3 regions of the Methylophaga sp. UBA678 genome follow, and region 2 is predicted to be linked to each of the others. Evidence: riboswitches for the same ligand, from Rfam matches in the RefSeq annotation. Region 2 holds a riboswitch; each other region holds the start of a gene.
The links. A riboswitch is a leader RNA that binds a small molecule or an ion and turns the genes downstream of it on or off. The one in region 2 is predicted to bind cyclic di-GMP.
Positions count from the first base shown of each region.

Region 1: linked by a shared signal. The riboswitch ahead of B3014_RS14960 (hypothetical protein) and the one ahead of B3014_RS04545 (VPLPA-CTERM sorting domain-containing protein) in region 2 are both predicted to bind cyclic di-GMP.
Region 3: linked by a shared signal. The riboswitch ahead of B3014_RS10480 (hypothetical protein) and the one ahead of B3014_RS04545 (VPLPA-CTERM sorting domain-containing protein) in region 2 are both predicted to bind cyclic di-GMP.

Region 1 is NZ_DBNG01000034.1:17,260-20,542, forward strand. It holds gene B3014_RS14950 (hypothetical protein) at 81-686, shown strand; gene B3014_RS14955 (hypothetical protein) at 788-1,189, shown strand; cyclic di-GMP riboswitch class I at 1,350-1,436, shown strand; gene B3014_RS14960 (hypothetical protein) at 1,454-1,993, shown strand; gene B3014_RS14965 (thioredoxin family protein) at 2,170-2,508, shown strand; gene B3014_RS14970 (ester cyclase) at 2,558-2,995, shown strand; gene B3014_RS14975 (metal ABC transporter solute-binding protein, Zn/Mn family) at 3,012-3,283, opposite strand, start outside.
Region 2 is NZ_DBNG01000008.1:148,265-151,547, reverse strand. It holds gene B3014_RS04550 (lytic transglycosylase domain-containing protein) at 1-1,298, shown strand, start outside; cyclic di-GMP riboswitch class I at 1,503-1,585, shown strand; gene B3014_RS04545 (VPLPA-CTERM sorting domain-containing protein) at 1,603-2,265, shown strand; gene B3014_RS04540 (type 1 glutamine amidotransferase domain-containing protein) at 2,340-2,897, opposite strand; gene cysC (adenylyl-sulfate kinase) at 3,253-3,283, shown strand, end outside.
Region 3 is NZ_DBNG01000019.1:32,664-35,946, forward strand. It holds gene B3014_RS10475 (methyl-accepting chemotaxis protein) at 1-343, opposite strand, end outside; cyclic di-GMP riboswitch class I at 1,016-1,098, shown strand; gene B3014_RS10480 (hypothetical protein) at 1,113-1,607, shown strand; gene B3014_RS10485 (lipopolysaccharide kinase InaA family protein) at 1,872-3,283, opposite strand, start outside.

The sequences.
Region 1 (3,283 bases), on a different contig from region 2:
AAGTTACCAAATGAAACTCATTACTGAGTTCTTAGTCAGTACTCCTCTATACATCATTTCCAACGGAGGAGAAAAAATATATGGATTATATTGGCCCAGTCAGCTCTGCTGTTATGGCCATTATCTGGCTTGTTTATTTACAGTTAATACTTAGTCAATATCGCCGAAATAATCGGCCTTATCTTATTTTCCATCATGCCCAAAATGAAAACCCTGATGCGCTGTGTATGTTAGTGAATATGGGTGAGAGACCTGTTCATGTGGTGTGTGTACAAGCCGTGATAAAAATGACGTCCGGGGAGGAGTATAAGCTTGCTGTAACAGAGTTTGAGCGCATTAATGTGACCGAGCAGGATGTGCAGCAAACTTTGCGTCAAGGGCCGTTGCTCAATGGTGGTTATCTGATTTTAGGTACGTTTCGAGACATTATTGAAAACACTCAAAATAAAATAGGTTTAAATGCTTCACTGGAAGACGTTGAATGTCTCGAGTTAAGAGCTGCGGTAATTCATGCTCCGAGTAAACACCCTGTTGGGGCGAAGCGCGCATTTGTGCTGAAGCACAATACCGGCACTTGCGTTTATCCAAAAGACATCAATACGAGACAGATGGTAAAAAGACAAGACAAGCAAGAGGTCGCGGAGTGGATTGAGTCTGAGCTACACCCACGTGAGAGTAAGGAATAGTCATGGCGATGAGTGAGGCTTAGAGAGTAATATTAATCTAATGAATGATTAGATTAAGTCATTGGCTAGCTGCAGTGATGACTTTTGTCAGGAGATAAAAATTGAATCAAGGAAGAGCAACCCTGTTTTCACACAGGCAAGTTGGCATCGCGACTTTTCTAGGTACACCGCTTTGCGGACTGAGCCTTATTGCTATTAATTATGTGCGTATTGGTCAATACGGCAAAGCCATCAGCTCGTTCATTCTTGGTATGATTTCTTTATGCATCCTGTATGTAATGAGTGCGACTGTCTTGAGTTGGGTGCCAGCGTTGATTCAATTTCTGCTTGCTGTGCTGGCGATGCACTTTATTGCCAAGCGGATGCAAGAAGCGATCTTTATTGAGAACCTCGCTTATGGTGGAAAAAAGTCAGGGCTACTCGCTCTCTGGTTTTGGTCATTTTTCACTTTAGCTTGTTACGTTATTGCCGCGCTGAGTTTGATTTATCTAATTGATACCTAGTTGTCCTCCAGATCTGTTTTGCGTGTTCAGATTGATGTGCGTGGGAGTAATCTCAATGACGGAAAACGCCAAAACCTACGTTTAAATTGGCTTTCTAGTACCAAGGTACAATTGATTGAGTTATAGAAGCGATTTATTCTGTAGCTGTAATAAATTAATTTCTCAATAAAGCCAACCTTGGTGTGAGCCAAGCACGGAAAGCTTCAGGTCTTTATAAGTTGTGAATAAAGATGGCTGAGTTGCACAATAACAAAGGCTTATGTAATGAAGTTATTTAGCAAGAATCTAGTAATCGCTCTCGGGTTGTTAATTATGGCGCCGTTGACTGCCAATGCAGCAACTGTCCACCTTGATGCAAAAACAAACACTTCTTCGAATGCTGTTGAACTCAACCTGAAAGCAGGTACTTATTCAATCAGCCCATTTAAAGATGACACATACACAGCGTGGAATGCCTGGGGTAAAGTTCAAGGTTGTGGTGCTGATGGTACAGGTTGTTCAAAAGGCTGGGTAAACAACTACTCATTCACTACACCCTCTGGAACTACTAATATCATCACTAGCGATACTGGTAGATATGCGACTGCTGATTTAGCACTGCTGAATGCACTTGGTGCAACATTTACACTGTTATCAGATGCCACTGTTCAGTTTTTTATCAATGACAGTGTATACGGAGATAATATCGGTGGTATGTCATTAAACGTATCTGCTGTGCCTATTCCTGCTGCAGCATTCTTGTTTGCTCCTGCATTATTAGGTTTCATGGGCTTACGTCGTAGAGCTCAAAAAACAGTCGCTTAATACCCAGACTGTTAAACCGATTAAAGCCGTAATGATTAAGTTCATTACGGCTTTTTTATTGCCTGACAGAAACTTATGGCAAGATGAGATGGCAAATAAACTGTTTTTTGTTGCTGAGAGAATAGTCTTTCGGCGATTGAGTAAAGAGATTGTCATTTACCCATAGAGTTAATTATATGAATATGAATCAAGCTGATGACGACTCAGGCTATGCAGAGGAAACATTAACCTTTGAGCAAACGAGGGAATTGCCAGGAAAGGTATTACTTGAGTTTGGTGCGCCTTGGTGTGGTCATTGTCAGGCAGCAAGTGCAGCTATAATCGAAGTGGTCAATGAACATAGTGAACTGCGTCATATCAAAATCTATGACGGTAAGGGTAAGCGATTGGGCCGTGGGTTTAAGGTTAAGCTATGGCCGACATTGATACTGCTAAACAATGGTCAAGAAGTGGGTCGTCTTGTGAGGCCATTACGTGCTGAAGAGGTTCATGAATTGCTGTCAAAGCTCAACTAAGCCAAACTAGTTCCAGCCCTGTCCCGACTGATTTTCTCTGAGAATAGTTATGCATAAAGACCATGTGCGGCGGTTTTATGAGGTTTTATGGAATGCTCACAACAAGGCATCCATATCTTCTATCCTATGTGATGATGTGACTTTCCGAGGATCATTGGGTGAGGAAAAACGCGGGCATGTCGGGGTCTCTGAGTATGTTGATATGGTCCATAAAGCATTGGGCAATTACACATGCATTATTGATGAGCTTGTAGAAGAAGGCGATAAAGTATTTGCCAAAATGACCTTTACTGGCATTCATCGAGATGTGTTTATGGGATATCCCCCCACACAAAAACGCTTAAGCTGGCAGGGCTCAGCTTTGTTTACTTTTAGACAAGATCTTATTTCTGATGTATGGGTGTTGGGAGATTTAAAGAGTCTGGAGGAGCAACTTCGTCATCAAGATAACCAGGACCCACTACCCAGACTATCTGAAAATAAATAGCCTGGGTATCTCGGCGTTATTCTGAAAGGGCCGTAACGATTTGTTGTGTGTTGTATTGCATCAGTTTGATATAGGTTGGAGCCGGTCCATTTTCTTCAGATAACGACTCCGGATAGAGTCTGCCGCCTGGTTTTGCCCCGGTGGCGTTAGCAATCTGCTTGATCAAACGGGTGTTATTAGAGTTTTCAAAAAAATAACGTGTTACGCCAAGCTGTTTAATCTGGTCGATGAGTTTAGCGATGGTAGCTGCTGAGGCTTCGGTTTCTGTGGATACGCCCTGGGGTGATA
Region 2 (3,283 bases):
CCTTGGTGCAACGCACGCATATTTCACGTCTCCAGACAGAAGAAACAGGTTTAAAAGCATGGATCGCTTTTCAGGTTCGAGCATCTGACCCGAGCCTTAAACATTCTGAGTCTGTTTTGAATGCCGATGAAGCCGCACAATGGCAAACGCTTGAAGATGAATTCGATGGCTTCTTGACTACAATTATTTCAGTACTGGCTGAGTCAACCGACTCTCATGTGTTAAGAATGGAATTGCTCGCCATTTTGCTGGATGCAAGGTATGCGATTGCTGAGGCGCTGACAACCGATAACCCCGAGTCTGATCCTGTTCGTGAGTTATTTTTAACCACGTGGGAACGCTTACGCCCACTGATGAGTGAGCTTGAAGGAATGGATACGCCAGGCTTGGAAGTCGATTACAAACTAGCTGCGTTTATTGCTGGTGGTGACGCGCTTCGTGCACTAGATGCACTTGGACCTGAATATGGTCTGGAAATTACTCGGGATGGCCTACGTAGACTTGCTCGCTTGTTACTGGCTGGAACTGCACCACCGCGATTTACGCCATTGCCGTTGGAAGTGGATGAAGATTTTCGTGACCTGTTCGGTTTTGATACTGGAAAGAAGTCTGCAGCCACCACCATAGAAGTGACACAAAGTCTCGTTGAGACGGTGAGTTTATTAGGTAGCTGGTTAATGCCAGTCGCCCATGCTGCAACCATCTCACCTGCTGAAGCCTTAAAAGGCATGGTGCCACAGCGCGACAACCTTGATGATTATCTCGATTTGGTTGCCAGCTTATTGCAAGAACAATCTAAGTCATGGTTGGCGAATAATAAAAAGATGCCTGCCAGACTGACAGAGCGACTCGACCCGCTTGTTCGGGCGACAGCATGGAAAGAGTCCTGTTGGCGTCAGTTTTCTGGTTCGACTAAAAATCCCCAAGTATTGCGTTCGGCAGTGGGGGCGGTGGGTATGATGCAGATCAATGGTCGGGTGTGGCGTAAGGTTTACGATCTCGACCGCCTGGTTGATGAAGTGGACTACAACGTGAATGCCGGTATTGATATTTTGACACACTACATGATTGATTACGCCATCCGCCGTGGCGAGCACGAACAACCCGGTGGTGATGATAATTTGATAAAAGCAAGTTATGCCGCCTACAACGGTGGTCCAAGTCAGTTGGCACGCTACCGAAGTGAAAACACCCCCGCCAGATTACGTTCTATCGATAATACATTCTGGAGTTACTACACCAGCTTCAGTTCGGGCCAACTACCTGATATTTCAAGCTGTTATGTGGTCGGTAACTAACGGCAAGATAACTTCAGGTTTTTCTATACTTTGTCTCAGAAATAATAACTGTCTCTATTAAATAAAATCAGAATAAATAGATTCTATTCTTGAAGGTATGCACTTTTATCTCAGGTGCAGTTGTAAATTGTACTTAAGTACAATAGTGCACAATTAAATCTCCTGATATTTTTATTTTGCCTACCGTTTGGGCAAATATAACATTTAAATAACGGCCAAACTTGATGTGAGTCAGGGACGGAAAGCCTACAGCTGTGCAAAAAATGTATCAGGGCTGGGTTGCACTATCAGGAATGTGTTTACCATGAAAGCAAAGCATCTCTTATCCGGCCTTCTTGCACTGGGCCTCTCTCATGCCGTTTCAGCTGGCACAATCATCGGTGCAAAATCAGTTACATCAAAAACACAGTCTTCTGTGAATAATAATCCTTACACAACGATTAACCAATCTGGACTTCATGCCACATACACAAGCGGCACGACAGATTTTGATTCGTTTACAGCGACAACAAAACACTCATACCTAGCTCATCAGAAAGAATGGTTTTCAAAAAGTGGCAACAAGACAGACACGCTCATCTACGATCTTGGTGCACTTTATTCTGTAGATAAAATTGCAATTTGGAATGAAGAATCGATTGGTACGAAAACCGTCTCCATTTCATATGCCACTGATTCACTTTTTTCAGATGAAGTCTCGTTGGGGACTTTTTCTTTGACAAAAAATCTGCTCAATCAAGACTATCTTGCCGATGTTTTGTCGTTTAACTTTGTTACGGCTCAATTTTTTAAGTTTGATGTAACCGGTAATTCAGTCTTCATGACATCTCTGGGTGAAGTGGCTTTTTCAAATTTAGAAAGTGGAGCGCCTGGCGTTTCTGAAGTACCTATCCCTGCAGCAGCTTTCTTGTTTGGCCCAGCAATATTAGGCATGGTCGGTTTACGTCGTAAGAGTAAACAAGCCTAAGCTATACACAAAAAAGCCCCGCTGAAATCAGCAGGGCTTTTTTCTATTTTCAACGAGATCAGCATTTAGCCATACTAATGCTTACCTTCAGCAAACTCTTCAATAGCTTTGCTACAGAATGCATCCAGGTCATCGGGTTTTCTACTAGTCACAAGACCATTATCGACTACCACTTCTTCATCTAGCCAAGTGCCTCCAGCATTTTGAATATCCGTTTTTAAACTTGGCCAAGAGGTAAGCGTCTTACCTTTAAGAATATCGGCTTCTACCAATGTCCAAGGCGCATGGCATATGGCAGCAACTGGTTTGTGTAGACTGAAAAAATCACGGATAAAATTGACAACATTTGAGTCAGTTCGAAGTGCATCCGGGTTGGCGACACCTCCAGGTAATACCAGTCCATCATAATCACTGGCTGATACCTCAGAGATAGCTTTGTCGACACCAAAAGCATCCGCTTTGTCGAGATGATTGTAGCCCTGAACTTTCCCTGCTTTGAGTGCAATGAGTTCCGAGTCAGCGCCTGCGAGTTTGATTTGCTCCCAAGGCGTAGTCAATTCGATCTGTTCAAAACCATCGGTCACGAGAAACGCAATTTTTTTGCCTTGCAGAGTGGTGGTTGTATTTTGCATAACTTATCCTCCTTATCTAGTTGGGTACTAAATGTGTTTAAAGTTCATGCATAGAATCGAATTTTTCAGATTAAAAATGTGAACGATTTAAAACCAAGTAATTTTCTTGGCGTGTTGACTGACATATTCGATAGAACGATTATTTATCCATGATGTATGGTTATCATGCTTTGTTTGAGTTTTAATTAATCGCGACAGAGCATGGATCTTCAATATGAAGTCAAATTTAAGTATTCAAATCATTTATAAAATTGAGATGATAATGCTGTGTTTCTCTATAACGAAGTGATGAAATAATCAGGTGAAAACTAACTTCAGATATTAGACATAAAATTAAAGTAGGGAAGCAATCAGAATGTTCAAAGAGACCAACACTCGATCAATTA
Region 3 (3,283 bases), on a different contig from region 2:
AATAATTCGCTTCCAGCCAAATATCATGACCATTTTTATGCTTGCGTAATACTTCTCCAGAAAAAGATTCACCATTGTTGAGATGTTTCCAAAAGTCTCTATATCTGGAAGATTCAACTTCGGATTTATCACATAGAAGTTGATGGTGCTGTCCTATCAACTCTGCTGAGGAATAACCTGTCACGCGTGAGAAATTATCGTTCACTTTGGTTATTACTCCCTCAGGAGTAAATTCAATGAATGCCAATGAAGATTGCATAGCTGTGAACATTTCTAGCAATGGCTGTAACTGTTTTTCCAATGCTGCGTTTTGATCTGCTAATTGTTTTGACTTACCAAACATGATGATATCTCTTGTGTGTTGTTCGCAATGTTGTTGCAAACATCATATGTCGGCGGTGATGAAGAAAAGATGAATTCGTTACTCGATAAATATGAGCTGCATCACCTTTCTAAGGAATCAAATAAGTAAAAAGGGAAAATTTGCGAATGAGTCAAAATAATGGGGTGACATTGAAAAAATGCTAGATGCTTCATGGTAGAAAAAGATACAGATAGAGGTGAAGCATATTCGGCGCGCTTGAGCAGGTTATTTCAGCAGCTATTGATACCGTATGAGTAGCGCTGCTGAGATAGTTCTGTGTTATGTGCAAAGTCTCAAATATTGATATGCCGAGCCAATGAGCCCATTGCTTAATAAACTTGTATCTTCATCTACTTTTTGGATGAGTCTGAGGACGCTATCTGCGATGCTTTGATGGATTCGATTTTAATAGTGTTTCTGTTTATCTAATTCACTCCTAGAGCACGCGTAACAGTGCCCACATAGTAGCAACAGTCAAGATAGCACTAACTTTGACTGGCTTACTACGCTCAGTAATCCCTTTGAACAAAATCATACTTTTGGACGATATCTTTATTAATTCCAGTTCAGTAATCTGTGAATAACAGATTTTTATGAATATTCATCTGTTTTGAGTTACCCGAAGCTAACTTCATTTATTAAATTTATTCAATACATTAACGCCAAACCTGATGTGAGTCAGGGACGGAAAACCGACAGCTGTACATTATTGGTATCAGGGCTGGGCTGCATAACATGGACATTTCTTATGAAAAAAATAGTGTGGATACTATTCAGTCTGCTTTTATTGACGCTATCACATAGCACATGGGCTGCGACTGTCGTTAAAGCTGAGTTTGTTGCTGGATGGCCAGAGTATGATGGTGGAGAGTTTCAGTTTTCTGGAAATTTTGTAGGTGAAGATCTGAATAATGACGGTCTCTTGTCTTTCGGAGAGTTTTCCGTATTTAATTGGCGCTCAACATACGAGTCTTTCACCATAGCAGACTTGTTTGATACAGGTGATATCATGATTAGTACGCAAGAATGGTTGAATAATGGCATAAGTTGGATTGGGGCCTCCGACTTGGCTTACATCACATGGGATGACAGAGGGCAATCAATAAATACTATTCTTAAGGGTGAATATCGCTTTACCTCTTTTGAGGTGTCGGCGGTGCCATTGCCACCAGCAGCCTTGCTATTTGCTCCTGCGCTACTTGGTTTCATGGGCTTACGTCGCAAAGTAAAGCTCGCTGTTTAACGAGGTAATATTATTTGGAATAATAAAGCCACCATCACATGGTGGCTTTATTGTTTATTTAGTGTTTGATAGTCGTTTTGGTGGCTATTGCTCAACAAAAAAAGCATTTAGTCTACGAGCTTCAGGCTTAGCTGCTGTGCTAATGTTTAACTATTGTCGTAATGGCTTGTCTGAATAGAGCGCCCCTCTCTTATAAGTCTCTTTCATAGCACCGCCTATCATGATACTTAGCTTATACAGAGTGATTTTATCAATCATTTCCACCTATTCGAAGCCGATGCTCAGTGTCAATGCTGTTACAAATATAAAGATGACAACAGCTTTGACAGGGTTATTAATCTCATTAATCTTTTTGAATAGGCGTTTAATCGCTTTTCGCCCGAACTTACGTTTCATACTCACTTTGAAGTCATATAGATAAAACGGGACTTTATAGGTGAAAGTAAAGTTTTTACTTTTTCGCATACCGCTCAGGTAAATCTCCACAAATCTGTCCCTGCCTTCCGGATGCAGCTTGTATGTAATTCGCGTTAAGTCTGATAGACGTTTAGGCATGCTAACTGGGTGGTTGTAGAAGCGTGCTCTATTGATATCAATTAATGTGAACGTCAAGCCAGGCTTTCTTTTCTTAACGAGTATATTGCCGCCAGCTAAGTCACGGAAAAATACACCTCGAGCATGCATTTGTTGAAGAAATTCTGACAATGCACGATAGATTGTTTCCTCCGCTACTCCCTGATAACTGTTTGCTCCTTCACGAAGCGCATTGAACATGTCCCGAATATTGAAATCATGATCAACTTTTTCACAAATAAACACATTTTCCAACATGCTTTTGTCACCACTTTTTTCAAAGTAAGCAATAGCTCGTGCCGTTGATATATTTCTACGCGATAATTCAGCTGCTGCATTCCAACTTCTACGGGCTTTACTTGGTTTGAAACGATCAACGATAAGCTTTTGAACTGCTACCTTAAGTGGTTTCTTTGCTACAACTTCTTCGTCATTAACGCCGGGAACTCTCCAAATGATATTTCGGGCTTTCCTGAAGGTATTTTCTTTTGTATAAGCGGGAAGTAAATCGGGGTGAAGTTGTTTAACTATCGCCTCAGCATGCATGTCATCCTGAGCGCAGAGCATACCAACCCAGCCATTTTCATTGATGGGGAAGTATTGCCCATAACCTGTGTGAGCGAACAGAGAAGTTGTCGTTAAATTGTGGTCTGCAGAAAGTGTCATTTCATCAACGCCTTCCCAGAGGAGGAACATCGGTGACTCGTTAACGAAATGTGCTGAGGATCCTAAATCATGACCATCACGATTTTTAAACTCAGCTTTTTGCAAGTCTGACTCATCATAAAGGTTAGCCAGATCACAAGCTTTACCGTTAATGGTCCATGCGATGTGCACCACGGAGTCGTCTTTTTTAAAGGCATGTATTTCAATATTTTTTGTCGTTGCCAGTGCGCCTTTGTATTCAGCACCGGAAATAGCGGCAATGACTTGTTTTAATGCATAGAAAGATGGACGAGCACGGAAGCTTTCTAATGGACCAATCACGCTGGCGTAATGGGTGATACGTTCAAGCTTAGGATATTGTTCGCTACCATCATCAATTAGCCCCTCTCTTGCGCAGAGTAAAGGTCCCCAAAATGCTTTCTCTAGCGAACCTGATG